Regions from separate parts of the Pseudalkalibacillus sp. R45 genome, predicted to be linked through region 1. Evidence: riboswitches for the same ligand, from Rfam matches in the RefSeq annotation. Region 1 holds a riboswitch; each other region holds the start of a gene.
The links. A riboswitch is a leader RNA that binds a small molecule or an ion and turns the genes downstream of it on or off. The one in region 1 is predicted to bind cobalamin.
Positions count from the first base shown of each region.

Region 2: another riboswitch for cobalamin. It lies ahead of metE (5-methyltetrahydropteroyltriglutamate--homocysteine S-methyltransferase); the one in region 1 lies ahead of ACTWQL_RS17270 (ribonucleoside-diphosphate reductase subunit alpha).
Region 3: another riboswitch for cobalamin. It lies ahead of ACTWQL_RS06270 (ABC transporter substrate-binding protein); the one in region 1 lies ahead of ACTWQL_RS17270 (ribonucleoside-diphosphate reductase subunit alpha).

Region 1 is NZ_JBQQCL010000011.1:43,366-53,536, reverse strand. It holds gene ACTWQL_RS17305 (spore germination protein) at 1-861, shown strand, start outside; gene ACTWQL_RS17300 (Ger(x)C family spore germination protein) at 891-2,081, shown strand; gene ACTWQL_RS17295 (GerAB/ArcD/ProY family transporter) at 2,113-3,219, shown strand; gene ACTWQL_RS17290 (hypothetical protein) at 3,203-3,403, opposite strand; gene ACTWQL_RS17285 (HD domain-containing protein) at 3,663-4,955, shown strand; gene ACTWQL_RS17280 (YwgA family protein) at 4,969-5,478, shown strand; gene ACTWQL_RS17275 (hypothetical protein) at 5,667-5,888, shown strand; cobalamin riboswitch at 5,966-6,167, shown strand; gene ACTWQL_RS17270 (ribonucleoside-diphosphate reductase subunit alpha) at 6,413-8,650, shown strand; gene ACTWQL_RS17265 (ribonucleotide-diphosphate reductase subunit beta) at 8,640-9,689, shown strand; gene ACTWQL_RS17260 (DnaJ family domain-containing protein) at 9,857-10,171, shown strand, end outside.
Region 2 is NZ_JBQQCL010000010.1:19,439-29,609, forward strand. It holds gene ACTWQL_RS16435 (hypothetical protein) at 1-22, shown strand, start outside; gene ACTWQL_RS16440 (glycoside hydrolase family 3 protein) at 70-1,842, opposite strand; gene ACTWQL_RS16445 (endonuclease/exonuclease/phosphatase family protein) at 1,839-2,738, opposite strand; gene ACTWQL_RS16450 (glycerophosphodiester phosphodiesterase) at 3,041-3,934, shown strand; gene metE (5-methyltetrahydropteroyltriglutamate--homocysteine S-methyltransferase) at 4,154-6,463, opposite strand; cobalamin riboswitch at 6,690-6,884, opposite strand; SAM riboswitch class I at 6,941-7,055, opposite strand; gene ACTWQL_RS16460 (TetR/AcrR family transcriptional regulator) at 7,229-7,777, shown strand; gene ACTWQL_RS16465 (serine hydrolase domain-containing protein) at 7,842-9,278, shown strand; gene ACTWQL_RS16470 (hypothetical protein) at 9,397-9,777, shown strand; gene ACTWQL_RS16475 (histidine kinase) at 9,889-10,171, shown strand, end outside.
Region 3 is NZ_JBQQCL010000002.1:100,155-110,325, forward strand. It holds gene ACTWQL_RS06240 (cobyric acid synthase) at 1-853, opposite strand, end outside; gene ACTWQL_RS06245 (bifunctional adenosylcobinamide kinase/adenosylcobinamide-phosphate guanylyltransferase) at 819-1,412, opposite strand; gene cobD (threonine-phosphate decarboxylase CobD) at 1,391-2,470, opposite strand; gene cbiB (adenosylcobinamide-phosphate synthase CbiB) at 2,445-3,410, opposite strand; gene ACTWQL_RS06260 (heme ABC transporter ATP-binding protein) at 3,407-4,876, opposite strand; gene ACTWQL_RS06265 (FecCD family ABC transporter permease) at 4,877-5,938, opposite strand; gene ACTWQL_RS06270 (ABC transporter substrate-binding protein) at 5,901-6,872, opposite strand; cobalamin riboswitch at 7,006-7,191, opposite strand; gene ACTWQL_RS06275 (PCYCGC motif-containing (lipo)protein) at 7,685-8,179, opposite strand; gene ACTWQL_RS06280 (hypothetical protein) at 8,374-8,976, shown strand; gene shc (squalene--hopene cyclase) at 9,146-10,171, opposite strand, start outside.

The DNA of each region.
Region 1 (10,171 bases):
ATCGATGGGGTGCTTGAATCAGGTTATTTAGAAGAATTTATACAGGATCAAACCTTCACACCTTTTCCACAGGTGATGAACACAGAACGTCCAGATGTGGTGACAGGCAATCTTTTAGAAGGTCGGATTGCTGTCCTTGTGGAAGGAACCCCATTCGGATTGATTCTTCCTGTCTCATTTTTTCAATTTTTCACATCTCCCGAAGATTATTATTTGCGAGCCGACATCGCTACCTTTCTAAGACTGTTACGGATATTCGTATTCTTTGTTTCGTTACTGGCACCATCGCTTTATATCGCAATTACTACATTCCATCAAGAAATGATTCCCACGGTCTTATTGTTAGGGCTCGCGGCTCAACAAGAGGGAGTCCCGTTTCCCGCTTTCGTGGAAGCGATGATCATGGAAATCACGTTCGAAATCCTACGAGAAGCGGGGATCCGGATGCCGAGAGCCATTGGACAGGCTATATCGATCGTAGGTGCAGTTATTCTTGGTGAAGCAGCCGTTCAAGCTGGTCTTGTTTCACCAGTCATGGTAATTGTAGTTGCATTGACAGCAATATCAAGCTTTGCGACACCAAGATTCAACATTGCAATTTCAGCTCGCCTGATTCGATTTGTATTGATGATTTCAGCGGCTACTTTTGGGTTTTATGGGATTACGATCGTATTGATCATGATGATTGCTCATTTAAGCAGTTTAAGATCGTTGGGTATTCCTTATTTGACCTCTGTTGCCCCTTTTAATGCAAGTGATCAAAAAGACACATTCATCCGTTTTCCGTTATGGTCGATGATGACCAGACCACATGAAACATCACAAAAGAGCGCTTTGGAACGTAACTCAGCTGATGAATAGATTCTAATGAAAAAGAAAGGAAACGAAGTATGAAACGCATCCTGTTGCAAGTCACTCTATTGATCTTGATACTTCCTTTTTTGACCGGGTGCTGGAACAGCCGGCAATTGACGGATCTGGCTCTTGTGATGGGGATGGGCTTCGACCTGACAGAAGAAGGACAATATAAAGTCTCATTTCAGGTTGCAGGACCTAATAGTTCCACTTCGAGGTTCTCTGGAGGATCTGACAAAAATCCACCCGTAATTGTTTTCACTGCGACGGGTGATACCATTTTCGAGGCTTTGAGAAGAGGTGCAAACTCTGTTCCTAGAAGAATGTTTTTTTCCCATACGAGCACGATCATCGTAAGTGAAGAAATCGCCCGGAGAGGCTTGAGTGACATGCTTGATCTCCTTGATCGAGATCCGGAGTTCAGAACACAAATCTATATATTGATTGCTCGAGAGAACAGTGCAGAGAAACTTTTGCGGCAACTGACACCACTTGAAGAAATACCTGCCCGCAAGATCACAGGTAGTCTGAAGAATACAGAAAATATGATCGGTACTGGCGTGACGACGACCGTTGATGAATTCATACAAACGATCATCAGTAAAAAGAGACAGCCGATCATCAGTGGAATCAAGTCAGATATGCATCCTTCTATAGAGGAGGATCTTGCGGGGGACCCCAATTTGGTCATTGATGGTTTAGGTATTTTTAAAGGAGACCGTTTACAAGAGTGGGTGACAGATCGAGACGCGAGAGGAGTTCTTTTAACAATGGGGAAAATAAAAAGTACCATCATCAATCTTTCTTGTAGGCAAGAAGAGGATAAAATCGCGATCGAAGTCATCCGGTCGAAAACATCTCTCAAAGTCAACATGGAACAAGATCTCCCTCAGTTAAAAGTGGACCTGGATTTGGAAGGGAATATTGCCGAGGTGAACTGTCCATTAGCAATTGAAACCTCTGAAGTCGTTCATCACCTGGAACAGAAAACTGAAAAAGAATTGAAAAAAGAAATTGAAAAAGCGATTCGTTCGGCACAAGAAAAGCAATTGGATGTTTTCGGATTCGGCGAGGAACTTTATCGGAAACAACCAAAGGTTTGGAAAGAGTTTGAAAAAGATTGGGGAAATCTCTTTTCTGAAGCTGAAGTGACCGTTAACACGAATGTTCAGATCCGACGAGCGGGACTACGCACGAAAACAATCTATCCATCTGACACTGAATGAGTAAATCGATTGGCAAGGAGCAGGAATAATTGTGGAACAGGTGAAAATAAGTACCTTACAATTATATGTATTGATGGTGTTCTTCCAGCTTGGCAGTGCTGTTGTTGTTGGACTCGGTCTACAAGCAAAACAGGGAGCTTGGATTGCGATACTGATAGGAATGGGAGCAGGTCTTGTGCTTTTTTGGATGTATACCCAAATCCACCTTTATCAGCCAGAAAACAATTTCGTAAATATGCTCCAAGAATCATTTGGGAACGTTTTCGGCAAGGTGGTCGGATTCCTATACATCCTTTATTTCATTTATCTAGCTGCCCGAGTCCTTCGTGATTTTGGTGAATTATTGCTTTCTGCAACCCTAGTGGAAACACCAATGTTCGTTATTTTGACGATCATGATTCTTGCATCCCTTTATGTCATTTCGAAAGGGATCGAAGTACTAGCAAGGACCAGCGAATTTTATTTTCCTATCCTTTCGGGATTGGTTGTACTTGGTATAGGATTACTATTCGCTTCTAAAGCTGTTCAGTTGAAAAATTTACAGCCATACACTGGTGAGGGTTGGGGACTGATATTGCAAACGGCTTTTCCAATGACACTGACCTTTCCATTTGGTGAATTGATTGCCTTTTTGATGCTTTTCAAGTATGTAAATAAGACTAATAGAGTTAGAACTACTGGAATATTTGCTATTTTGACAAGTGGTATTATCCTTGCGGTGACTGCCATTATGGACGTTGCAGTTCTTGGCGCAGACTCTGCTGCACGGACGACTTTTCCGTTATTGATGACGATCAGTCGGATCGAGATAGGGGATTTTATCCAACGATTGGATGCCATCGGGGTCTTCATTTTGATCATCGGCATGTTTTTCAAAGTTTCGCTTTTCTACTACGTGGCTGTAGCATGTACGGCGTCCGTCTTCAATGTGACCAAATTCAAGCTGCTCTTTTACCCCGTCAGCTTGGTGATTTTGTTTGCAGCACTTACAATCACCTCGAACTTTTCTGAACATTTAGAAGAAGGAATGCAATTAGTACCTTTCTATATCCATTTACCTTTACAGCTCGGAATACCTTTTCTAGTCTTGCTCATCCTATCTGTAAAATATCGTAAACGTATTAACGGCGTACAATGAAATAAAATTGAACAATTAAAGATAAACAAAGAATGAATAGCAACAAGAACTCGAATTCATCAGGAACTGTAAATGGGTTCAATTGATCTGTAAATTCAAAATAAGTACCCAGGTGGTAATCCAAAATAGATATCAGGGTGATGATGGCGACCAATAGAAGAAACGTAATACCGATGATTTTCATCTCGAAACCCTCCGTCCGAAACTGTCCATCTTTATTTTCTTCAAAAAAAATTTTTCTATGACCTTACGACTTACAGTGGAACGAAAGTAAGCTTTTTCACTTTTTTCGAAGAGGTTTTCATTTCATTTTAGAGAATATATAATTGTAATATTGTCGAAAAAACAACATGAGAGAGGCTGACCTTTTTGAGTCAGTTCTCCCATCAATATAGAGACGCAGTTTCTTCATGTGTAAGGAGAAAGGGGTATCAAGCCAGGCGATGAGCTATATGCTGCAACAATTAGACGAAGAAAAAGTATTTAAAGATCCTGTACACAGATACATCCACGTACGTGATCGTATCATTTGGGATTTGATCGGAACGAAGGAGTTCCAGCGTTTGAGAAGGATCCGTCAACTCGGCACCACGTTTTTGACGTTCCATGGCGCTGAACACAGCCGGTTCAGCCATTCGCTCGGGGTGTATGAAATCGTTCGTCGGATCATTGAAATTTTTCAAGGGCGACCTCATTGGGACGATGATGAGCGCATCCTCTGTTTAGCAGCAGCACTTTTACACGATGTCGGACATGGCCCCTATTCACATTCCTTTGAAAAAGTATTCAATCTTGACCACGAGGATTTTACACAATCGATCATTCTAGGGGATACAGAAGTAAACAGCGTCTTAAAGAGGGTCGAGGATGACTTTCCGCGTAAGGTTTCCGAGGTCATCGCAAAAACCTATGAAAACAAGCTTGTCGTCAGCATGATCTCAAGTCAGATCGATGCAGACCGGATGGACTACTTGCTTCGTGATGCTTATTTCACGGGAGTCAGTTATGGTCAATTCGATATCGAACGGATTTTGAGGGTCATGCGACCGAAAGAAGACCAGGTCGTCATCAAACATAGTGGCATGCATGCTGTAGAGGACTACATAATGAGCCGTTATCAAATGTATTGGCAAGTCTATTTCCATCCAGTGACGCGAAGTGCGGAGGTCATCCTGTCGAAAATCCTCCATCGTGCAAAAGCACTTTACAAGGAAGGCTATACGTTTAAATTAGAGCCGATCCATTTTGTTTCGTTATTCAACGACAACGTCGATCTCGATGACTATTTCAAGCTCGACGAAGGGATCATCCAGTTCTATTTCCAGGCCTGGCAGGATGAAGAGGATGTGATTCTCAGCGATCTTTGTGAGCGCTTTTTGAATCGACGTCTGTTCAAGTATATGGAATTCAACCCAAACGTCCATATGGAACATTGGCATAGGCTTTATACGTATTTCGTCAAAGCTGGAATCGACCCGGATTATTATTTGATCGTTGATTCGTCATCCGATCTTCCTTATGACTTTTATCGTCCAGGTGAGGAAGAAGAACGCCTGCCGATCCACCTTTTGATGAAGAGCGGGGAATACCGGGAACTGTCTAGAGAGTCTACCGTGGTCGAAGCGATTTCAGGTAAAAAACGGACCGATCACAAGTTGTATTATCCATCAGATCTAGTAGAAAAAATAGACGATGAGGATCTAAAGAGAAAAATCAGTGAAATATTAGAATTTTAGGAGGGGATTCTTCGTGCTTGAGCATCATGCGCGGTTGGTTGCATTGTTCGATTATGCCAGAGAGGTCGTAGGACGGAAGAAGCTTCAGAAAATGGTATATATCGCTAAAAAGTTGAACTTTCCTTTTGGAGAAAAATATCAGTTTCATTTTTATGGGCCATATTCAGAGGAATTGACCTTGCGCGTCGAAGAACTTTGTAATCTTGGGTTTATCGAAGAGACGAGAGAAAAGGTATCAGGCTATTATCAGTATCGCTATACACTGACAGGTGAGGGTGAACAGTTCTTAAAGCATTATGACCTGGATCTGGAGCCGTTGAAGGAGTGTGTTACATCGATGAATGAACAGCCTTCACGCATCCTTGAGCTTATTTCAACCATCCTTTATTTCAATCACCTTCCGAAAGAAGAGGTAGTTGAAAAAGTACAAGTCGTCAAACAAAAACAGAAATATACGGAAGAAGAAATCGAAGAGGCATTCCGATATATCGAGGATTTGAAAAGCCAAACGGTTGTATCGTAAGGCGAACATTTGAAAAAACAAGGCTGTTTTCGCAAACGTTGTTGCTCTTGCACTTAAAGAAAGTATAAAATACTTTCTTCAGTATAAGGGCAACTAAGGCTCGACCTATAAAAGGCTTGGTCTCGCCAAGTTTTCTTTAAAAGTCGTTGATTTCCGCTCCAGGATGCTCGCTTTCCGCGGGGCGTGCGGTGAGCCCGCAGGACAAGGAAAGCTTCTGGAGCGTTACATCACACGAAGAAAATGCGATTTTCATTTTCGAGGAGTCTCGCACCTTGCTCTTCAATCAACTTGGACAAGGTGAGTTTTTAAAATTGACTCAAACGCAACAATCTTTTAGAAAAGAGCAAAAATTAAATAGGCATATCGGCGACGTTTTCTATCGCCGAGTGCCTTTTAATATGGTTTGTTAAATAGGAGCAGAAATATTAAAAATCATATTGACAAACACTACATTTAGTGAGAATGTAAGATTAACAACACAATATATTGATATTATTCAAGCGACAGGTGTCTCGTTAGGAGACTTGATAGGGAATCTGGTGAGAATCCAGAACTGTCCCCGCAACTGTAATTGTCGACGAACGGAATATGCCACTGTATAAGAGAGTCTAGCAATAGGTGCTTATATGGGAAGGTTCCTAGTAGGATGAAGCAAGAGTCAGTAGACCTGCCTGAGCTTGAGTGTTTCAATTCTTCGGGGATTGAGGGTTGAAGCGTGGACGGCTATTCAGTTCGGGCGTGGATCTTTTTTTTAAGGTCCCTCTCAATGTCATATCGTCTCCGTTTCAACCACTCGATATCCGGGTGGTTTTTTTACACTTAAAGAAAGTATAAAAATACTTTCTTTAGTATAAGCGCTACTAAGGATCAGCAGCGCCAAGGCTTGGCTTTGCCAAGTTTTCTTTAATGGATTCATAGAAATGGAGGAATGGATATGTCGACTTTACTGAATAAAAAGCGCTTGCCGAAACGTATCATCGATCTTACTGAAAAGCTAGCAGATCGATTTCCACAACTGGATATAGCGGATTTCACCGAGAAAACTGCACTGCAATGGGATGAGACAGATAAAAAAGCCCTGGTCAACCTGTTGCTGCTCGAAGGGATGGCACGAATCACACAAGAAGAACCGGATTGGACGTATGTCTGCTCCAAAATCCATCTCCACTCTCTTTATGAGGAAGCGGCACATAACCGTGAACAAGCACCGGGTTACGGAAACTTCCATGGGCTGCTGCAATCTCTCATCAAGAAAGGGCTGTTTGATAAGGAACTTCTCAAAAATTATACAAAAGAGGAAGTGGATGAGCTTGATGCCGCCCTTGTACCTGAGCGGGATGAGTTGTTCACATATGCAGGGATTCGAATGTTAGCCGACCGTTATCTAGCAAGGGATCATGATCGTCATTTGTACGAACTGCCTCAGGAACGCTGGATGGTCATCGCGATGACATTGATGATGCCTGAACCGAAGGAAAATCGGCTTCAACTTGTAAAAGAAGCGTACTGGGTGCTGTCCAATCTCTACATGACAGTCGCTACACCAACGCTTGCAAATGCCGGGAAAGCTCATGGGCAGCTCAGCTCGTGTTTCATTGATACAGTCGATGACAGTTTACGTGGAATTTATGACTCAAATACAGATATCGCGATGCTCAGTAAAGCAGGTGGAGGTATCGGAGTCTACCTTGGTAAGATCCGTAGCAAAGGGTCTGACATAAAAGGTTATAAAAACACTTCATCCGGGGTGATCGCCTGGATGAAACAACTGAACACGACAGCCGTGAACGTCGATCAGCTCGGTCAGCGGAATGGTGCTGTGGCAGTCTACTATCCTGTGTTCGGAAAAGACATTTTCGCATTCCTCGATGCCAAGTTGAACAATGGTGATGAACGGCAGAGGACGCATGATTTGTTCACGGGCGTTGTCATCCCAGATCTCTTCATGGAAAAAGTAGAAAACCGTGAAGAATGGCATCTGTTTGATCCACACGAGGTTAAGAAACAGATGGGATTCGAGCTTGATGATTTTTACGATGAAAAAGAAGGTGAAGGGAGCTTCCGGGAAAAGTACGAACAATGCGTCAATCATCCGTTGCTTTCACGGGAAACAGTTCCGGCGATCGATATCATGAAACGGATCATGATCAGTCAGCTTGAAACTGGCGGGCCGTTCATGTTTTACAAGGATACGGTGAACCGCCTTAATAACAATCATCATGAAGGCATCATCTATTGCACCAACCTTTGTACGGAAATTACGCAAAACCAATCAGCAACAACTGTTGAAGAGGAAACGACTACAGATGGAAAAATCATCATCACAAAAACACCTGGTGATTTCGTTGTCTGTAACCTATCAAGTCTCTCTCTTGCGAAAGTCGTGAAGGAAGAGGTGCTGGAGCGGGTCATTCCGATCCAGGTGAGGATGCTTGATAACGTCATCGAGCTCAACAAAAATAAAATCGAAGTGAAGCAAGCGATCTTGACTAATGACAAATACCGAGCGATCGGATTAGGGACGTTCGGCTGGCATCATCTTCTCGCACAGGAAGGGATCCGCTGGGAGTCGGAAGAGGCGGTGGCATTCGCGGATCAGCTCTATGAAAAAATCAATTTCCTAACGATCCAGGCAAGCCATGCCCTTGCAAAAGAAAAAGGGGCTTATCCGACATTTGAAGGCAGCGACTGGAGTACAGGCGATTATTTTAAAAAGAGAGGGTATGAAAGTGCGGAGTGGTGCAATCTAGCTGAAAACATCCAACAAGATGGCGTCCGGAACGGTTGGCTTCTTGCAGTTGCACCGAATGCCTCGACAAGTATCATTGCAGGCTCCACTGCGAGTATCGATCCGATTTTTAAAAAGCAATATGCAGAAGAAAAGAAAAACTCGAAAATCCCTGTGACGGCTCCAGACTTGTCACCTGAAACGACCTGGTTCTACAAGAGTGCGTATGATATCGACCAAAAATGGAGCATCCGCCAAAATGCGGTGAGGCAGCGTCATGTGGATCAATCGATATCGTTCAATCTTTATGTACGGAATACAGTAAAAGCGAAAGAACTTCTAGACCTGCATTTATCAGCCTGGAAATCTGGATTGAAGACGACATACTATGTCCGGTCCACTTCCCACGAAGATGTAGAAGGGTGTGATTCTTGTGAAAGCTGATGCGACTGAAACCTTGAATCTGAGAGAACTTTATGTGCCAGAAGCCCCGAACGCCTCCACGGGAATCTTGAATGGTCAAAGCTCGAATGTCTTGAACTGGGACGATGTTCGCTATACATGGGCTTACCCGTTGTATAAACAGATGCTTTCAAACTTTTGGACACCGTTCGAGATCAATATGTCAGGTGATCGCAAGCAATACGAAGAGCTTTCAGCAGACGAAAAAGAAGCCTTCAACAAAATCATCGGTTTGCTCGCATTTCTCGACAGCATCCAGACAGATTATGCGAACAGGGTGGCCGGTTATTTGACAGATTCGAGTTTGACGGCATTGATGACGGTCCTTGCCTTTCAGGAGGTCGTCCACAATCAGTCATATTCTTACGTTCTTTCAAGTCTTGTCGATAAAAGGAAGCAGGATGAGATTTTCGAGTATTGGAAGCATGATTCAGTCTTACGGGAGCGGAATGAATTTATTATCGAAGGCTATGAATCATTCGTGAAAAACCCGACACCGGAAACGTTCTTAGAGTCAATCGTCTATGACGTCGTACTAGAAGGGTTGAACTTTTACTCAGGCTTCAGTTTCTTCTATAACCTTGCAAGGAACCAAAAAATGGTGTCCACTTCGACGATGATCAATTACATCAACCGGGATGAACAGCTCCACGTCCATTTGTTCACGAAAATCTATCACGCTGTCATAGAGGAATTTTCTTTAGATCCGATAGAAGCACAGCATTTTGTCAGGAAAACATTCGAAAAAGCGACAGAGCTTGAAATTCAGTGGGGGAATTACATTTTAGGAGATCGGTTCCCTGGCATCACGTCATCCGAACTTGATTCCTATATCAAATTCATCGCAAACAAGCGGGTGAATCAGCTTGGAGCTGAGCGACCTTATCCTGAACATCGCAAAAATCCGATGCCATGGATCAAAGCCTATGAATCGGTGAATGAAGGGAAAAGTGACTTTTTCGAACAAAAATCCCGCCAATATACGAAGGTTTCGGATGATAACGGTTTTGACGATCTTTAATAGAAGGCTTTATTATGATTGCTTATAGGAATCTTTATAGTGAAATTCGCGACATTCCAGCGAGAGAAGCGAAAAATTCACTAGATTGCCAAAAATAGGATAAGGAGTTTCGTGATCAATCCCGTATTACTAATAATAAGCATAATTATTAGCAGGGAGGGGTCGACGTGAGTAAGGAAAATGAAGGGAAGAAAAAGTCGGAAGTTGATGAGATCCAGTATTCCGATCTGATTGGTGATATCATCAAACGCGCTGAACAGGAAGGTGCTTTTGAGAACTTGAAAGGGAAAGGTAAACCCCTGAAGTTGGATGGGGACCATTCGTATAATCCTGACCGTCTGTTGAATAAGGTGATGAAGGACAATAATATCCTACCGCCATGGATCCAGATGGAAAAGGAAATTGAGCGGATGAAAGAAGAATTGGCGTCCTACTCAAGTGAATATAACATCCGGAAGTCTGTCGAGGAAATCAACAAGAAG
Region 2 (10,171 bases), on a different contig from region 1:
AAAGAATCGGCATAATATATAAAAGGCGCAAACCTTTGAAAAGGTTCGCGCCTGTTTTTGTTTTCAAGTTTAATAAGATAATCCGTGTCCGTATTCGTAGAGATCAGGTATCGTGACAGGGAGTTTTCCTGTCGGGTTCACTTCTCCTGTGATGACTTTCGCGAGCGCTTTGACCGAAATATCACGATATCCGTATGTCAGAACATTAGCGTCGACATCAGGGAAGGCCATGATGTCATATGGATTCCGCATCGATGCGACAACGACTTCCTTGCCGGTTTCCATCAACTCGTTCACCAGCTGCTGTTGGGCGTCATTCAAGTTTGCGCTGTATGCGGTGACAATCACCGTCTCTGCATCCGATGCCTGTTCAACAGAGTTCGAAATTTGAGCTGCGGTCGGACTAGTATTGGTAGCATACGCTTCTGCCGAATAGCCTTTCTCCGTCAACTGATCAGCCAGTAATCCGGTATTTCCGATCGAAGGCCCAGTGACGAAGAGTTCACGGTCAGAATCAAGCGGAAGCACATCGTCGTTTTTAACAAGTGTAACGCTTTCTTCTGTCATTTGATCTGCAAGCGCAAGGTTCTCTTCTAAGCCGATGTCTTCAATCGCATCCTCAGGTACGTTCGGTTCATGGAACAGCCCGCGCTTGAACTTCAGTTCGAGAATACGGAAGACAGACTGGTTCAATCGTTTCTTTGAAATTTCGCCGCTGTTGACGGCATCTAACATAGCATTGTAAGCAAGCGGTACATTCGGAGGGTTTAGTAAAATGTCTGCTCCAGCTTTAAATGCCTCAACCGGCACACGGTCAGGAGGGACGACATTGGCTCCTGACATACCAAGACTATCGGTGATGATGACCCCGTCAAAGTCCATTTCCTCACGCAGCAAATCGGTCAAGATCGGTTTGGATAGGGTGGCAGGGAGACCTGAATCATCTAAAGCAGGAACGACAATATGCGCAGGCATGATCGCATCGATTCCTGCTTCAATTGCTGCCTTGAACGGTTTCAAATCTACCTCGTGCAACGTCTCTAGATCATGATTGATGATTGGAAGACCGTAATGGGAATCGACATTCGTATCGCCATGTCCCGGAAAATGTTTCGCGGTCGCCATGACGTCTTCGTTTTGATAGCCCGTCACTTGAGCGGCGCCCATCGCTGCCACAAGATCCGGATTTTCAGAGAAAGAGCGGACCCCGATTACAGGGTTTTCCGGATTCATGTTCACATCCAATACTGGTGCAAGGTCCATGTTGATACCAAGGCTTTTCAGTTCCATTCCCATGATTTCAGAAGATTGGCGGGCATAGTCGGTAGAACGGGTCGCGCCGAGGGCCATATTCCCTGGAAAGACGGTTGCAGGCTCTGTCACACGTGCGACGACACCACCTTCCTGGTCTGTCGCAATCATCAATGGGATTGGCATCCGCTGATCCATCGCGATATCCTGTAAACCATTCGAAAGGGCATTCACTTGTTCGAAATCAATCGGTGTACCAATGTTGCCGGTCCAGTTGAAGTAGATCACACCTCCGATATGATACTTTTCAATCGCTTCCTTGAAGTTCTTCGCCCCTCTGTTTTGATTGAGATTTGTGTCTTCATAATTCGGGTCGGTCGGCGTCTGGCCATAGACATGGATCATGAACAATTGCCCGACTTTTTCCTCGAGTGTCATGTGCTGGATCTTGTTCTGGATCCATCCTCTCCGTGCTTCCTCATCATCCCAGCCCGGCTTTGTCGGATCATCCCAGGATGCATTTGTCATCCCAGGGACTAAGAGAAAGAGCGAAATGATCAGGATCAACGTGGTTGTGCAGAACTTTTTCAAGATTCGTCATCTCCTTTCAAAATAGGTCCATTATCGCCTCGGGTCAACGTGATATCCGCAATGACAGGCAAATGATCTGAGGCTAGGGTGGATGATATTTCACTATGCTGAACGGTCATGTTATCAGACGTGAAAATATAGTCGATCCGCTTTGTAGGTGAAAGGGCAGAGTATGTAAATCCTGGCGAATCATCTCCTGCAACAGCCCATGCGTCTGTGAACATATCGAATAATGGTGCGAGTTCTGGAGCTTCCGGTGTGGCGTTCATATCGCCGACAAGGATCTTATCTCCAGCTTGTCCCTCGAAAATATTCAACATATCATCCACTTGCATCGTTCTGATCGTTGGATCGCCTCGATAGTCGAGATGGGTGACATAAAATGGGACAAGAGCGCCTTTTACATTGATGATCGCTTCAGCAAAGCCTGGCGAAAGCTTCGGTTCCGGCTCAGCATCTTGTGTTGATAGTCTTGTAATCTCTTGATTGGTGGCTTGGACAATTGGATATTTACTGAGTACAGCTACGCCAAATTGTCTTCTAGGGGCATCTTCAGAAACGGGGTCAAAATCATAGATTGGGGCGAAAAAGTAATGCATGTCCAGCTGCTCGGCAAGATCCTCGATGATGTTGTCATTGTTGCTTCGGGCTCCCCAATGGACATCAACCTCCTGCAAACCGATGATCTCGGCTCCGGACTCCTCAATGACATTGGCAATCCGATCGATGTCATAAGCGCCGTCCGAACCTGCACCAGCATGGATATTGTACGTCATTACACGGACATCCATTTCTGTACCGTTGGAAGCATCTTCGGCGAATGTCGTTCCAGTTCCGCCGACCATCCCAAACAAAATCATTCCTAACACAGCAATACGTACCAACAACTTGAACACATTCAAATTTGTCCTCTCCTTTGCTATGTAATCGCTTACATGGAAAAGTCTAGCAACAGCTGGTATAGATGTCTATACGACTATGCTCCTTAATATCCAAATATAATATGTTGAACCATGGGACTCAGGGATGAATTAAGAGGAAAGGAGAGGGAAAATGTGAGTAATGAAGTGATTGAAAAGGGATTTGATGAGGATAGGTTAACAATAGTTAATCAACTCTTTATAAAACAAGAATAGTAGCTTCATAGTTTCGGTCTATCCTTTTTAATGGATTTACATATAGAAAGGATGGAACAACTATGAAAAAATTATTGAGAAATGGCGTTTTGGCTGCAGCACTTGTAGGTATGGGAACGACGTTAGTATCCCCGGCGACAGCTGCTGATCAAAGTACCGAAAAAACAGGTTTGAATCCGAATCAGATTTTGAATGTTGCACACCGCGGAGCTTCAGGTCATGCGCCTGAACATACCCTTCCGTCTTATGAGTTAGGGGAAAAGATGAAGGGCGATTATGTGGAAGTCGATCTTCAAATGACAAAAGACGGTGAGCTGATCGCGATGCACGATGAAACGCTCGATCGTACCACTAATGGCACTGGTCTGGTGAAGGATCATTCGCTTGAAGAAATCAAACAACTCGATGCTGGTTCATGGTTCAACGAAAAGTATCCTGAAATGGCGAAGGAAGAATATGAAGGGGTACAAGTTCCGACTCTTGATGAAGTGATCGAGAAATTTGGGAAAAGTGCCAACTACTACATCGAGACAAAATCCCCGGAAGTCTATCCGGGAATGGAAGAAAAACTCCTTGAAACGCTAGAGGAACATGGTTTGACAGGACCGAACAATCCTTCCAGCCAGGTGATCATCCAGTCTTTTAGCCCTGAAAGCTTGAAAAAAGTCCATGAACTTAATCCGAAAATTCCGCTTGTCCAATTGCTCTGGTATACACATACAGCGACAATTACAGACGCGGAACTCGAACAATACAAACAATACGCTGTCGGTGTCGGGATGAACCACGATCAGATTGATGAAGCTTATGTACTAAAGGTCAGGGAACACGACTTGCTGATCCATCCGTATACTGTAAACGAAAAAGCAGACATGGAAAAACTCCTCGACTGGGGCGTGACCGGGATGTTCACGAATTACCCGGACCGTCTCCACGAAGTATTGGAAGGCAGATAACGAATATAAGGTTTTAGGCGTCTCGAAACAGCTCAATTCGGGACAGAGAACCGCGAAATTCTCTATCTGCTGTCTCGAAACAGCTTTAATTGGGCCAGAGAAAGAGAATTGCATAAAGTCTCTGGTGGCCCGCTACGACTTCACGAAAACCCATATAACCAAAAAAGGCTGACCCAAACACCTATGAATTTGGATGTTTCGGGTCAGCTTTTTTATGCTTTATCTTTCATTGACTAAAATCTTTTGAGTTTCTTTCTCCCGAATTTGTCTGGCTGCTTGGATCATGTTCGTAAGAGCTGCAGTTGTTTCACTGATTCCCCGTGTTTTCAATCCACAGTCCGGGTTAACCCAGAATTGGCGGGGATGGAGGACTTTCAATGCCCGTAAGATGTTTCTTTCGATTTCATCGACCTCGGGAATGCGTGGACTGTGAATGTCATATACGCCCAGCCCGATCCCCTTTTCATAAAACTGTTTCTCAAAGTCTACAATCAATTCTCCATGGCTTCGAGCTGTTTCAATCGAAATGACATCTGCATCCAATTGGTCGATGGTGTCCATGATTTCCCCGAACTCGGAATAACACATATGGGTATGGATCTGTGTCTCATCTTTTACAGTACTGGTAGCAAGCTTGAATGCATAAACGGCATCCTCCAAATATTGTTTTTGCTTCTCGGTTTTCAATGGTAACCCCTCACGTAATGCAGGTTCATCAACCTGGATCATATGGATCGCCTGTTCTTCTAAAAAGCTGATTTCTTTTTGCAATGCCAGTGCGATTTGTTTCGTGACATCAAACCTGCTTATATCTTCCCGGACAAAGGACCAATTCAAGATGGTTATAGGTCCAGTCAGCATTCCTTTTACCGGTTTATCTGTCAACGATTGAGCGTAGCTGATTTCTTTTACGGTCATCGGTTCTGTCAACGCTACATCTCCGTAAATGATCGGCGGTTTCACGCAACGGGAGCCATAAGATTGAACCCAGGCGAATCTAGTAAAGGCAAAGCCATTCAATTTTTCCCCAAAGAACTCAACCATATCGTTGCGTTCAAATTCTCCGTGTACCAATACGTCAAGACCAAGCTCCTCCTGACGATGGATCCATTCATTTATATTATCTTCAATAAAAGCGTTATACTCTTGATCGGACCATTCACCTCTACGCCATTTCTGTCGCGCTTGTCGGATTTCTGTTGTTTGCGGGAGACTGCCAATCGTGGTTGTCGGCAATAACGGAAGCTTGAAAAAGCCTTCATGGATTTTTTGACGTATAGAAAAGTGTGTTCCTCTTTTGGGTTCTACACCTTTCCAACGCTCCATTTCTTGTTGGACGTCTTGACTATTAATGGCAGGTGATTTCAGCAGTTCTTCTCGACAGCGTAATTGCTCTTTTATTTTTTCTTTAATCGCATCTCTTCCATAATTCAATCCCTCTGTCAAAACAACTACCTCTTCAAGTTTCTCATCAGCGAATGATAGGGCGTTTTTCAGGGCAGGATCCAATTCCTGTTCAGTTGTGACCGTGACTGGAACGTGCAAAAGGCTGCAAGAAGGTTGGATAATTAAACGCTCTTTACCGACTTCTGAAAGGACGGTTTCGAGCACTCCTATTGTTTTATCCAGATCGTTCCGCCAAATATTGCGACCATTGATCACGCCTGCTGCAAGGGTTTTATCGCGTGGAAAGCCGTGTTTTTTCAGTGCTGCTAAATTCGCTCCTCCATCATGGACGAAATCAAGACCAATTCCAGAAACGGGAAGGGAGACGACCTCTTCATAATGAGATACAGCCTCATAATAGGTCTGAAGCAGGATTTTTATGCTCGTTAGTTTGTTGTCAATGGTTTCATAGACGTGTTTGAAAGTGTTGATTTCTTCAGCTGTTAACGTAGTTGCAAGGATCGGCTCGTCGATTTGTACCCACTCAGCACCAGCGCTCTCAAGTTCTTGCAGCACTTGTATGTAAAGGGGAACAAGTTTATCGAGTAATTGGTTGAAATTTTTTTCGTCAAACCCTTTTGCTAATTTTAAGAATGTAATAGGGCCGAGGATGACCGGCTTTCCGTTAATCCCAAGATCTTTAGCCTCCAGAAAATAGGGGAGTAAGCGGTTTTCTGTAAGCTCTGGCTTTGCGTCAGGTCCGATTTCAGGCACGATATAATGGTAATTGGTGTTGAACCATTTGGTCATTTCTGATGCAACGGCTTCCTTATTCCCACGGGCGATATCAAAATAGGTTGCTAAAAGGACATTCCCTTGTTGATGATGAAAACGGTCGGGGACAAAGCCGAACATCACAGCTGTATCAAGGACATGATCATATAGACTTAAGTCACCGACAGGAATCAGGTCGATCCCGATCTCTTTTTGCTTTTTGAGATTATGGATTCGAAGGTTCTCTAATTTAGTTGATAGTTCATTTTCAGATATATTACCCTTCCAAAACTTTTCCAGTACTTCCTTCCATTCTCGTTTTTCGCCTATTCTTGGATAACCGATTGATGAACTTGCTGCTTTCGACATGTTCATTCCTCCCATTTCATAGTTTGGACAATAAAAAAGAGCTCTCCCATGTAAGTGTCTGAACCTCTCCGTAACTACCAACAAATTTTTGATTTAAATGTTGGTTTGGAGGTCTGACACTGTTCACATGGAACAGCTCCTGTTTTGACAGCATGATCAAACTCAGCCTGTGATGACAGACTGATACCGTTAAAACGCTCAACACCTCCCTATTCCTCGTAGGTTCTAGTGCAATCAACAACAGGCAGGTCTCCTGACTTATGATCTTCACATACCTGCGCCTTCCCATCTTTATAAGATAGTGACATCTGGCAGGCTGCTCCCAATTACAGTGGCGGGACCGTGCCGGATTTTCACCGGACTTCCCTTTTAAGTTGAATAAGCTCAGTAAACGTATTCAACACCTGAGTGATCTACAATATTCAGTTTCCGTGTATATGAAAAAAACCTCTATAAGAGAGGTTTACATACACACCTCTCTTATTTCTCAAAGCATATGCTTTGCTGGAATTGGCACCACAATCAACACATATATATGCTGATAGGTTGCCGGGTTTCATCGGGCCAGTCCCTCCACCACTCTGAATAAGAGATACGATTTGATTGATTAAGAGCATACTAGCATTGAATAATTGACCTGTCAACGACCGGATCAATAAAAATCAACTGTAAAATGACAACAATCGAATGGCTTCGGGGTAAATTGACAATCAATCTAAATCGGAATATAATTTGGTTGGTTGACCAAATTATTGGAGTGAGATGATGAAAAAGGATGACAAAAGACAACGACTGATTGATGCTGCGTATAAAGTGTTTGCTCGTAAGGGTTTCAACAATGCATCCATTAAAGATATTGCAAGAGAAGCGGAAATTACACCTGGTCTAGTCCATTACTATTTTAAAAGTAAGGAAGAATTGCTGATCTCTGTCCAGAATAGCATTCAAAAAAGCTACCAGCAGCAATATGCTGGGAAGGAAACGCACGAGCTTAACTTGCAAGAAACGTTAGAGGAAATCAAATCACGTGTTGAAAATGATCCTGACTGGTATCGATGGCGATATGAATTATTTTCACTTGGTTTGAAAGACGAAAAACTTCAGGAAGAACTGGCTTCAATCCTCGAAAATGGAAGAAAAAGCTTATCTATGCCCATGAAACAGCATACAGAAATGAATGGGAAAGAAGATCAGCTGGCTGCCATCCTGCTGGCATGTTTCGATGGACTTGCCCTACAAAAAATGGTCTATAAGGATTTCGATCTCGAGGGTGCTTATCAAAGTCTAGCAGAAATGCTCGAAATCTATTTTTAAAAATAGGTTTCTATTTTTACACAATATTGGTTGGTTGACCAAATAAAAATGGTGGGTGAATAGGTTGTTACGAATAGTAGTAGTTTTGTTGATTTTGTTTGCTCCAAATGTGGCACTAGCAGAAGAAGAAAAGTCCCAAAAAGAGTTGCTTGAGAATTTTATGGAAGAAGCGATGGAAGAATACAAGATTCCTGGAGCATCTTTAGGTGTTGTCCAGAACGGAGAGGTGACCTTCAAACAATCTTTTGGAGAACAGGGAAATGGGGAGCCTGTGACAAATCAAACACTTTTTACGATAGGGTCCGTGAGTAAGCCGCTTACAAGCCTCGGTATCATGAAGCTGGCAGAAAAAGGAGAGATCAATCTGGATGTGCCGATCGATACTTATATTTCCTTTGATTATGGACAATCGGATAGTCGATACGAAATAACCATCAGGCAACTGCTGTCTCACACAAGCGGAATCGGTACATATGAAGGCCTTCAAGTAGCCGATCACAATTTGAGAGGGAAAGAAGCGATTGCAGAAGCTGTGGCAGTACTGGAACCAGTCGAACTCAATGCTGAGCCTGGGGATATCCATCAATATAGCGCTGCCAACTACTTGCTGCTTGGAAAGATTATTGAAGAAGTGTCAGGGATTTCTTTTGCAGAATATATGCAAAAGGAAGTGTTTGCAAGCTTGGGAATGGATCGAACTTTTGCTACATATTCAGAGGCGGAAAAATCAGGCTACCAACCTGGTTACCAATCGTGGTTCGGAAAGCCGGTCAAAAGCGATCTTTGGTTTGATGACAGCGGCGCTCCTTATGGGTATATGGCCTCTACAATAAATGATATGACAACGTTCATTACAAGATTGGCAGATCGAGAGAGTTTGTTATCTGAACCTTATGGAACGATGTATTTTTCCCCGGAGGTCCATAGGAAAGAGGATTACTACTATGGTTTAGGCTGGAGAATGAACACCAATGACAAGGATCCTTTCATTTTCCATGGCGGAGAAACGCCGGATACAAGGGCAGAATTATTCATCAGCCAATCTAAAGATTATGCCTTTGTATTACTTACAAATAAGAATAATTTTTCAGAAGTCATGCAGACGATCCACATGAAAGAAGGAATCAGATCAATCATTGAAAAGCAAGAAGTGATGCCGTTACCGGAAATGAGCTACAAAATGCAACGGCTCACGCTATTAGCAACAGTTTTGATCACAAGCCTTTCCATTTGGATGGTCGTTCACTTAATCAAGAAAAAGGTATTGCATAAAAAGGTGTGGGCTGGCTTAGCAACAGCATCGATGGTTTTCGCGATTCTGCTCATTCCAATTCTGGCTGCTATATTTGATGCACCCTGGCATATATTCGTTGCTTATGGTTCAGAAATGGCCATATTAATCCACGTAATGATCGGTGTTCTAATGGTCAATGGCATTTCGTCTTTAGCGATCTTAGGATGGAAAAGGAAGAAGGGGAATACTCTGTCCCAATCAGCATAAGTTACAGAAAATCTACTGAGTGACAAATGTCATCTGAATGTTATGACACTGCTTACTGATGTGCGGAGATCTCAACGTGATAGTGTAGTGGTAGTTCCTTAAGAAAGAAGGTGAATGTATGAAGACCATCTTGATGACGGGCCTGGGAATAGGAATCGTTTCGGGAATTGCCGCTATCTTATTGTATGAGGTATTGTGCTATCTTTTAGGAGTGACCTTCGAACAATTGAATCCTGTATCCATCATGATTGCTTCGGTCATCGTGAATATGATTGGAGCGATGATCTACTCGTCTCTTAAAAAGAAGACGTCCAGCCCGAGAATGTATTATGCAATGATCACAATTGGAGTTGCATTATTCCTTTCATGGATGGATTGGGCCTATCCGCCTGAACCTGGAATCGCAGGTGTCGCAAATCCGATTCATGCGCTTGTAGCTTCGCTTTCAATTGCTTGGATTCCAGTCTGGGTAAATAAACGTACTCGGAAACCTAGTTGAAGGAAGAAAGAGTATCCCTATAAATAATGAGCTCCATTTTCTCCGCTAATTTCCATTTTTGCATGTTACGATAAGTAGTGAAGTAGAAAATAATAAGCGACGTGATAAAAAATGAAACGTCTATTCGATTGGGGTGAATTCGGATTGTTTCCAAAGCAGTTCGGAATGTTCCCTTATATTTTTCTCGTGTATATGTTGATACCAGTCCTTATGATGCGGTCGGAGGCTGGGATAAAAGCGATCTTGGGTTATGCGATGATCGCTTTATTCCTTATTTCTTATCGCCAGCTTTTTTATTCGATCTATAAAAATAGCCGTTCCTTTACATCCTGGTTGTCTGTCCAATTGTCCATCATTTTCATATTCAGTCTTTTCTACGAGCCGGATTATTTGT
Region 3 (10,171 bases), on a different contig from region 1:
CATGTTTGACCCAACGGATAGACACATCCGGTTCATAAGCGAACGGTTCGATGTCGCTGTAATTTGAGACATAAGGTAAGTGCAAGACGACCAAATCGATTTCTCTGTTTTGGGATTTGGGTAGTTGATTCTGTAACGATAAGGAGTCTTCACTTTCAATCCCATGATGGTCGATATAGGGAATGACACCTAGAACAGGGACCCCTGTCTTTTCTTCAAGCCATTGAATCCCATCATTGAATAAACGGATATCTCCTCGGAACTTATTGATGATCAATCCACAGACCCTCTCCCGTTCTTCTGGTGCCAGTAACTCAAGCGTCCCAACTATACTTGCGAATATTCCACCTCGATCGATGTCCGCGATCAGCACGACTGGCACATCAGCCATTTCAGCCACTTTCATGTTTACGAGATCACGGGATTTCAAATTGATTTCAACCGGACTGCCTGCCCCTTCAATGACTAGGACATCATATTGTTGCTCCAAATACTCAAGGGCAGATTGAACCACTTCTATCCCTTTGTCATAAAACTGATCCCGATATCCTTTTCCAGACATCGTTTCGAGCGATTTTCCAAGAAGGATGATTTCAGAATGCTGATCAGATCGCGGCTTCAATAATATTGGATTCATCCAAACAGATGCTTCCGTCCTTGCAGCTTCAGCCTGAATTCCTTGAGCACGCCCTATTTCTTCTCCATGAATGGTGACATAAGAATTATTAGACATGTTTTGTGATTTGAAGGGTGCTACCTTCCACCCTTCATTTGCAAACAAACGACAAATAGCTGTGGTCAACAAACTCTTGCCTACATCAGAAGCTGTCCCTTGAACCATGATTCCTTTCATCTGCTCCTCCTTTCATCAAAACCGGAACACCAGATTCGACTAAAAACGCTTGATCCGACTGTTTCACGATTTCTTGGTGCAAACGTCCTAACATTTTTTTATATGAAAGAACAAGCTCGTTCGCCTGAAGTGGTTCATTTAAGATTTCATTACTGACAACGATCAGCGATTGGCAGTTTTTCCTTAACCGTCCGATTCCACTTAAAATGGAACCCATCATCCTGTTATTTTGAGCAGTTTCATCACCGAAAAGTTCATTATTCAATAGCGTCGTCAAACAATCGAGTAGCAAGATGTCTTTGTTCGTAAAGTTTTCAGTAAGCAGACCAATATTTTTGGACTGCTCCCAAGTTTTCCAGTTCTGGTTACATTGATGTCTTTGTTGTTTATGCTTTTCAATCCGCAGTTTCATCTCTGTGTCTGAAGGCAAACCTGTTGCAATGTAATGAAGGTTTCCACCCTTGGAAATCGCTTTTTCCATAGCCATCTTCTCGGCAAAACTGCTTTTACCGCTTCGGACACCACCCGTTATAAATATCATGTGTGAGGTTGTTTCCATTTTTTTAACACCTTGACCAACTCATTATTTTCACCTGAAGATTTGATGGCAAAACGAAGCCAATTTCCATCCAAACCTGAGAAATTGAACGTATGCCTTGGGACAATCCCTTGTTCGAGAAAATGCCGAAATAACGGTAGTTGATCTTCACAATCAGGATCTCGAAAAAGATAAAAGTTAACCTCTGAAGGAGAGAATTGGTACCCTTCTTTACTGAAAAACGCAAATAGTTTTTGACGTTCTTCACTTATATATCTTCTTGTTTCCTGTAAAAAGTCAGTGTTTTGTATACAAACCTCACCCGCAGCAAGCGCTAGTGAATTTATACCCCAATGTGTTTGGAACCTCTCAGCTCGACGTATGATTTCAGGAGGAGCCACCATATAACCTAATCTCAGTCCTGGAACAGCGTACATTTTCGTCATCGAACGAATGATGGTCAGGTTTTCGAATTCCTCGACATATGGGATGAACGTCCGGTAATCATCCAACATGTCATAAAAGGCTTCATCCAAGATGACTTGGCATTGTGCTTCTTTGCAAGCTTTTATCAATGCCAAAACCATTTCAAACCGATACTGTACGCCGGTCGGATTGTTTGGATGACATAGAAAAAGTGCATCAGCTTTCTTAATTTTGTGTAAAAGTTTACCGATATCCAATGTCCAAAAAGGTTCCTCGAGCTGATGATAGCTGATGTTGCATTCATTTACGCGGCAGCTCTTTTCATATTCTGAGAACGCAGGCTGGACAATAAGTACATTTTTACCCGCCAAAAGCCTTGAAACGAGACTGATCACCTCGGCACCACCGTTTCCGATCAGAATGGACTGCGGATCGACTTGTTCAATTTCAGCAATGCTCCTTCTTAGAGAAGTTGCATGTGGATCAGGATAATCTATGATTCTATGAAACATATCCATCCATTGTTCCTTCAATTCAGAAGGCGGTCCCAACGGATTGATGTTTGCACTGAAATCAATGATCTCCTCTGGCATTGGGATATCGATTGCTTCGTATAAATATTTAGGATTAGAACCATGAGGTGGCCAGTTCATACAACATCCCTCCTATCCATAACAAGCATAGAAATCCTGTTACGGTGTTTTGCATGATTGAATTCGCCTGTTTGATATGATTACTTCCCAAGGGCACAATAGGATCTCCCATCACTGATCGTTTAGAAATGACCCCGTCATAATAGTTTATTCCGCCAAGTTGAACACCTAGCAAAGCAGCAACGGCTGCCTCACCCCATCCACTGTTCGGACTTGGATGTTTTTTCGCATCACGTTTCCAAATCCTCAAGGCGTTTTTCCTATTGAGGTGTGTCGGTTTGTTGCAAATCATCATTACCAATCCAGTTAATCGACTGGGAATCCAATTGACGATATCATCCATTTTTGCTGAACACCATCCGAATTGATGATATCTTTCATTGCGGTATCCGACCATCGAGTCACAGGTATTTATCGCCCTATAGACCATTGCGATTGGTGCTCCGCCAACCATGGACCAGAACATAGGAGCTGTTATTCCATCACTTGTATTTTCAGCAACTGTTTCCACCACACCACGGGTGATTTCACCTTCATCCAATTTCTCGGTATCACGTCCGACAATGTAGGAAAGTTCCTTCCGAGCCTTGCTTAGATCTGCTTGTTTTAAAGGTTGATAGACATTCATTGCAGCTTGTTTCAAACTCTTGCGGGCTATTGTAGTCGAGATGATGATCCCCTCTGCCAGTATGCCTATATAAGGATGCACTTGATAAGAAAACCATACGATCAAGGTTGTAATTGACCCGACAAGTAATACAACAAAAAGGATCATGAAGACTCCTTTTTGTAATCGGAAACGACCTTTGTTCAATTTTGTGTCTAGAAAGGCTATCAATCTACCCATCCATCGGACTGGATGAGGCCAATTAGGCGGATCACCGATCAATGCATCAATAACGAATGCGAGTGTAATCGCGCACAAATGAAACAGGATCATTTCCGTTTCCTTTTTTCATAGTTTAGAATCGCTTCGGTCGTACATTCGTACACTGCTTTTCCGATCAGTTTTCCGAGAGGTGTGATTGATCCAGCAAAACCGAGCTTTTCCCCAGATTGTGTAGCAGCAATCATGACGCTGTCAGTTGACGTCCCAGTCGCAAATGTACCATTCGCTTCATCTTTTATCTCTTGATCATGCAAAACCTTGACTTTAGCTTCTGTCGCTGTCATCACACTTTGGATGAATGCCTCTTCTGTCATATTTCCATTGACGAATATCCAAGTATTGATCGTTCCGGGTTGCATCTCAAAATCGTGAAGTATACTTTTTGAAGCATCAATTGCATTTCCTACTCCGGCAGTGACGATGACAAAGATGGAAAAACCATCTCCTTCATACGAGTGGAACGCTGCGTCTTTCAGGTGAACTGCGGTCATCATGCCAACAGAATCAGAGGGTTCAAACCCATGTTCTTTTAGATATTCAGCCATTTCTTGTTTGTGGTCACTGCAATTATAGTCAAGATCGACATGTCTATTGATGAATGTTTGGTGCCAACCTGTTCCTGAGCCGATTACACCTGATGACATCGTCCGTAACGGCACTGGTGCTTGTAGTACGATCCGTTCATCGGACACTGTCAAATTCATTGAGTCGATCTGGATTTCAGTTGGTTTCTTGGTCAACATTTTCGGCAGCAATACCATTTGTGGTGCGGGTACCTTCGGATGTGGCTGCTTTTCGATCGTGGTTTGATAAACGGTTTCGATCCGCTCTTCTCGTAAGACTTCATTCGGGGTTTGTTGGATATTGATTGATCCTTTATCCAATAGTAATAACCGATCACAATATAATCCCGCAAGGTTCAGGTCATGGAAAATCGAGATGACCGTCAGCCCACGTTCCTTCGTCCATTGCTTCAACAGGTCCAACAGCTCTTTTTGAAACGAAAGATCCAAATGGTTCGTTGGTTCGTCCAACAACAAGATATCGGGTTCCTGTGCCAATGCTTGAGCTAAAAATACGCGTTGGCGTTCCCCACCTGATAAAGACTGGATATTTTTATTCTGAAAGGCTGTTACCCCCGTTTGATTCATCACTTTGTTGACAATGATTTCATCTTGCTGGCTCCACGATTGGAACCAACCTTTTTGATGTGCATATCGCCCGAGGGAAACCGTTTCTCTTACGGTATAAGAAAAACCCTGGTCAGAGTGTTGCGGAAGGACAGCAACAACCTTTGCCAACTCCTTGGATGGAAAGCTTTCAAGCGGTTTATCATTGATGAAGACTTGCCCTTTTTGACATGTCAAAATTCCACTGATCATCTTGAGTAAGGTCGTTTTGCCACTGCCATTCGGTCCTAAGACACCGAACATTTCTCCCTTTTCCACCTTAAAGGTTATTTCTTTTAAAATCGGTGCATCGCCATAACCACCAGATAGGTTTTCTACGCTTAGCATTTAACCACTTCTTTCCGTCTTACGTTTGATTAAGATCAGTCCAAATACCGGTGCTCCGACTAGAGCTGTAATGACACCAATCGGAAGCTCTGTCGGCGAAATCACTGTTCTTGCAACTAGATCTGCAAGAATCAGGAACCCACTTCCGGTTAATATGGATAAGGGTAATAAGTGCTTATGATCAGGTCCCCATAACAACCTGGTCAAATGCGGAATTACCAATCCGACGAACCCGATCGTTCCAGAAACTGCCACAGCTGCTCCTGTCAATATCGAACCAGCTGTCAAAATGACCATTTTCCTACGATGGACATTTACACCGAGATGATGGGCTCTTTCTTCCCCGAAAGACATCGCATTCAATTCATTTGCGTTTATAAGGAGAATAGCAGAACCGATGGCGAAGAACGGTAAAATGATTTTGATGTATTCCCATCCTCTCATCGAAACGCTTCCTAAAAGCCAGCCAATGATTTGTCTCAATTCATCTCCCGTCAATGCAATCATTAGGGAAATGACAGCTCCAAGAAAAGAACTGAAAATGATACCGGTTAAAATGATTGTCTCCACTCTCATTGAACGTTCAATTTTCCGTGCAAAACTGATGACGAGAAAAATCGTGATGAAGGAAAATAGGATGCTCAATAAAGGAAGTGTAAAGGATCCCACAACTGGTATCGACAATTGGAAAAAAAGTGTGATGACTGCCCCTACAGACGCTCCCGAAGATACCCCTAACGTATAAGGATCTGCTAAAGGATTCCTCAATAGACCTTGGAATGCTGCTCCGGCAATCGCGAGAGCAGCACCAACAATACCAGCAAGAATGACTCTTGGAAGTCTGATGTTCATGACAATGCTTGTGTACATCGAGTCGATATGATCGATGGATGTGAACGGAAAAATTTCATGACCTGCGATTTGGATGATTGCTAACGCAGGCACAGAAACAGTACCGACTGATATACCTAAAATGATAGCTATGAACAGAAAAGCGAAAGCCGAAAGGTAAGCTAGTATTCTATTATTCTGTAAATGTTTCTGGATAAACCGCCTTTGCAAGTTCCTCTACTCCTTCAACAAGCCGTGGACCAGAGCGTGTTACAAGATCTGAATGGACGTCATAGACTTGTTTCTCTTTTATAGCTGTAACATCTTTCCATCCTTCTCTGGAGAAGACTTGTTCTTCTGCATTTTCAGTATAATATCCATAGGTTGTGATGATGACATCAGGGTTTTTCTCAACAACTGCTTCTTGATCGATCTTCGCCCAACCGTCCAAATCAGCGGCTGCATTTTCAGCATTGATGATCGTCAACATTTCATTCATGAAAGTATTTTTCCCAGGTGTGTAGATTTCGGGTGCGGGTGAAACTTCGATGAATACTGATTTTTTCTCAGATATTTCTTGTGTTTTCGTTTTGATTGCATCGATTTCTTCTTTCATTTCACTTACAATTTGATCAGCTTCTTTTTGTTTACCAGTTGACTTTCCAATCATTTCGATAGACTCATAGACCTGTTCGAAGTTTTGTGCGTCGTTAACAACAAGAACCTGAATACCAGCATCTTTCAACTGTTTGAATCCTTCAGTCGAGTTGTGTGCACTGGACGCATGGGCAAGTACAAGATCAGGCTTCAGGGAAATGATCTTCTCGATATTCAGTTCTTGTCCGCCAACTTTTTCTTTACTGTTTGCTTCCTCAGGGTAATTATCAAAGTCTGAAACACCGACGATATTTTCACCAAGTCCTAAGTCAAAAGCTATTTCTGTATTGCTTGGAATGAGTGATACGATTTTTTCAGGCTGTTCTTCTATGACAATTTCTTCATCAAGCGCATCCTTTATAGTAATTGGAAAGGAATCACCTTGATTGCTTTCAGAGCTTTCTTGGTTGGATGTATTTTCGTCAGCTGGTGGTTGATCTCCGCCACATCCAGCGATCAATCCGATCGACATTAATAACGTAAATACAAATAAGATCAATTTTTTCATTACATGAAGCCTCCTGTTTGTTGTGTTTGCATAAAAAAACATCTTCATAAGTGATATGAAGATGCTGTTAGATTCGAATCAGTTGATAGAATGATCGAACTTCGTAACACACCCCCTATCCGCGTAGGTTTTGTCAGTGGTTTCAGTGTTGGCAGGTCTCCTGGCTCATGGTCATCGTCCGCTGCGCCTTCCCGTAGTTTATTTTCTACAGTGGCTTAATGCAGCTGACTCCCAATTACAGTGGCGGGACCGCGTTGGATTCTAACCAACTTCCCTATTAAGTCTTTGAAAAAAAGACACCAACTCTGTAAAACTATGAAATTTTCCGCTATGTTTGATTATACACTACATTTATAATCAATAGGCAAGACTTTTCAGAAAAGTTTTTGTTATAAAGGCATTGTTTCATTAAATCGAAGTGATGATAGCTTATTTGAGAGAAAGCTCTGTTAGATTTATAGTTTAGTTTTTATTGTTGATTTCTGCGAAACTTCACTGTCGGATAACCTTTAACGGACACAGGAGACCTTATTTGACCAAATCACTATGATTTTACAAAACTAACGGACATGAGAGACCTTATTTCGTAATTATCGGGAAAATCAGCTGTTTTGTTCACAAATAACGTCTCTGGTGTCCGTTATAAATTCTGAAAGACCGTTTTTGTCACAAATAACGTCTCTGAAGTCCGTTAATTTATGAAATTAAGTAATTCACGCTATTTAAACAGCGAATCATCTGTGGGTTCTCGCCTCACTCAGTTTTCCAAGAGGGTCGCGAAATTCAATAAAAAAGCCCCACTAAGGGAGCTTTTAAACTTCTGGTGTAGGGGTCGGTTTAGCGTACCCGTCCTTATATTGTTCATCGATCATGTTTCGGATTTCTTTTACTGATTTCCCATCTTTGTATTCAAGCATCGACTTCACCGCGGTATCCAGGCATGCTTTACATCTTGTTGCATGATCATCCCATACGAGTGAGCCATCCGTTTTATTTTCATGTATGAAGCAATCATAGTTGTTCTTATGGTTTGCTGACTCACCGCAACCGCAATAGCAAGGAATCTTTTCAAGGAGATCCTGATGCATTGCTGCTGCTCTGTAAATATTCTGCATATCTTCAGATTTATCATTTAAAAATGTCGGGATAGCTTCTGTGGACGCCGTTTTTTCACGCAAGTCACCATTTGCTAATTGATGCACTTCACCATGAGACTCTTGAGATTCATTATGCTCATCATTGGAACATGCACCCACAAGCGAAATACTAAGGATAAATACCAAGAATAAACTACTTAATTTTTTCATTTCTATTGTTCACTCCATTGTGTATTTTCCTATCTATCATAACACTATCTACTGCATGTGGTGTAATGGAAATGTATTAGAATTGTGACAGTCCTTTTGTCAGACTATAGTTTGAGTATAGTTACTGCTTATGAAGGAAGGTAGATAGACAATTTTTCGATATACTAGCACAAAGCCATGTTTAGGAGGATTACATGTTATTTCATTATCATTACTGGACGCCAAATTTAGAACAAATGGAAAATCATTATCTGAAACTAGGATTTCGGGTCCATCAACGAAATGGAAAATTGAATGGTAAATTCGATTCATTCAATCCCCCGTTGACCTGGGAAGATTTCAAGGATAAGGGTATTCTATTCAGGATCATCGAAATGAAAAAAGGAAATGTGAATGTTACATTCGGATATGGAAAACGGAGCACCTTTGACCATATTGGATTTTTGGTTACAGAAGATGAACATGATCAACTATGTCAGCAAGCCGATATCATGGAGTGGACAGTGAAAACTGGGGAAAGACGTACGTTCATATCTACACCCTATGACTTTTCCATAGAACTTCAAACCCATCGTGACGTCATTGACGCACAGGAAGATACTTCTACAATTGATAAAATGAAAATTGTTTGTGCACAAGCTGGTCTCGAAAACGATTTAAAGCGTCTTTTCAATAAAAAAATCGACCCGATTGAAGCGATAATTGGTAACAGGACAGAAATTTTAGAAATACACATCAGCAATATTGGACTCGAACAATCAGAAGACCCTTGCGGAGTCCTTTTGAAAACGATTTAATAACATAGGTGGTGATCGAGCAATTTGTAGGGAACTTGAGCAATTTTGGTGTAATCTTGAGCAATTTAGTAAATTAGACCTAATCTGCCTCAGGTAGATGTAATGCGAAGTGAACCCGCTTGTCAACGGGTTCACTCAATTCGATAATATCTGCTTCATCCAACCTTGATCATTGCTCTAAAAACTTTCTACGATAATTGCTCAGTGTGAGTAACGGCCAGATGTATCTATAGCTGTGGTAATGGATATAGAAACCACCAGCCATCCCCTGTCCCTTGGGGTAAGTAGTCGTCCAGTCTTCTTTCTCTCCTTGATCGATCAGATAAGCGATACCCTTTTCAATCTCTTGTGTACTATTATCGGCATAAGCGATCAAGGCATCAACAGCCCAGGCGGTGTGCGTCAAGGTACTTTCTCTGAGAGGAACATATTTCCGTTCGATATCGCTTTTACACGACTCCCCCCATCCCCCGTCCGGATTCTGGATAGATTGTAGCCAATCTGCAGCTTTTTTTATAGAAGGATCGGTGGTAGTTTTTCTGAATGCAGCCATTCCCGTCAATGCTGCCCACGTCCCGTAGATATAACATATCCCCCAGCGACCGTACCAGGATCCTTCCTTTCGTTGGTTGTTTTTTAGCCATTTTAGCGCCTTTTTTATCGCGGGATGATCTTTGTTCATTGAAGAGTAATTACCGAAGAACTCCAACGTCCTTCCTGTCAAATCTGCTGTAGATGGATCCAATAATAGATATTCAGCACCCTGGATCGGAGCAAGAGCAAGCCATTTTTTATCGACACCGCGTTCAAAAGCAGGCCAACCCCCGTCGTCATTCTGCATCGATAAGATCCATCTGATCCCCCTGGACCAGGATTGTTGATAGATGGGCTGCTCCTCTGTCACCTCACAAATGGATCGAAGGCTGGCGGTAGAATCATCGACATCTGGATTAATCGTATTGATAGACGAAAATCCCCATCCTCCAGGCATCGTATTTGCATTTCTCAGGACCCAATCCCCAAATTGGGTGTGCTGGCGTGATAACAGATAACGATTGGCCCGCTGGATCACATTATGAGACTGAGGTACTCCCGCACCCTGTAGGACATGTGATAGTAAAGCCGTATTCCAGACATTCGCGGTTGTATATTGCATATGAAGATCATCACCAATTTGAACGGCCATGTTCCTTAA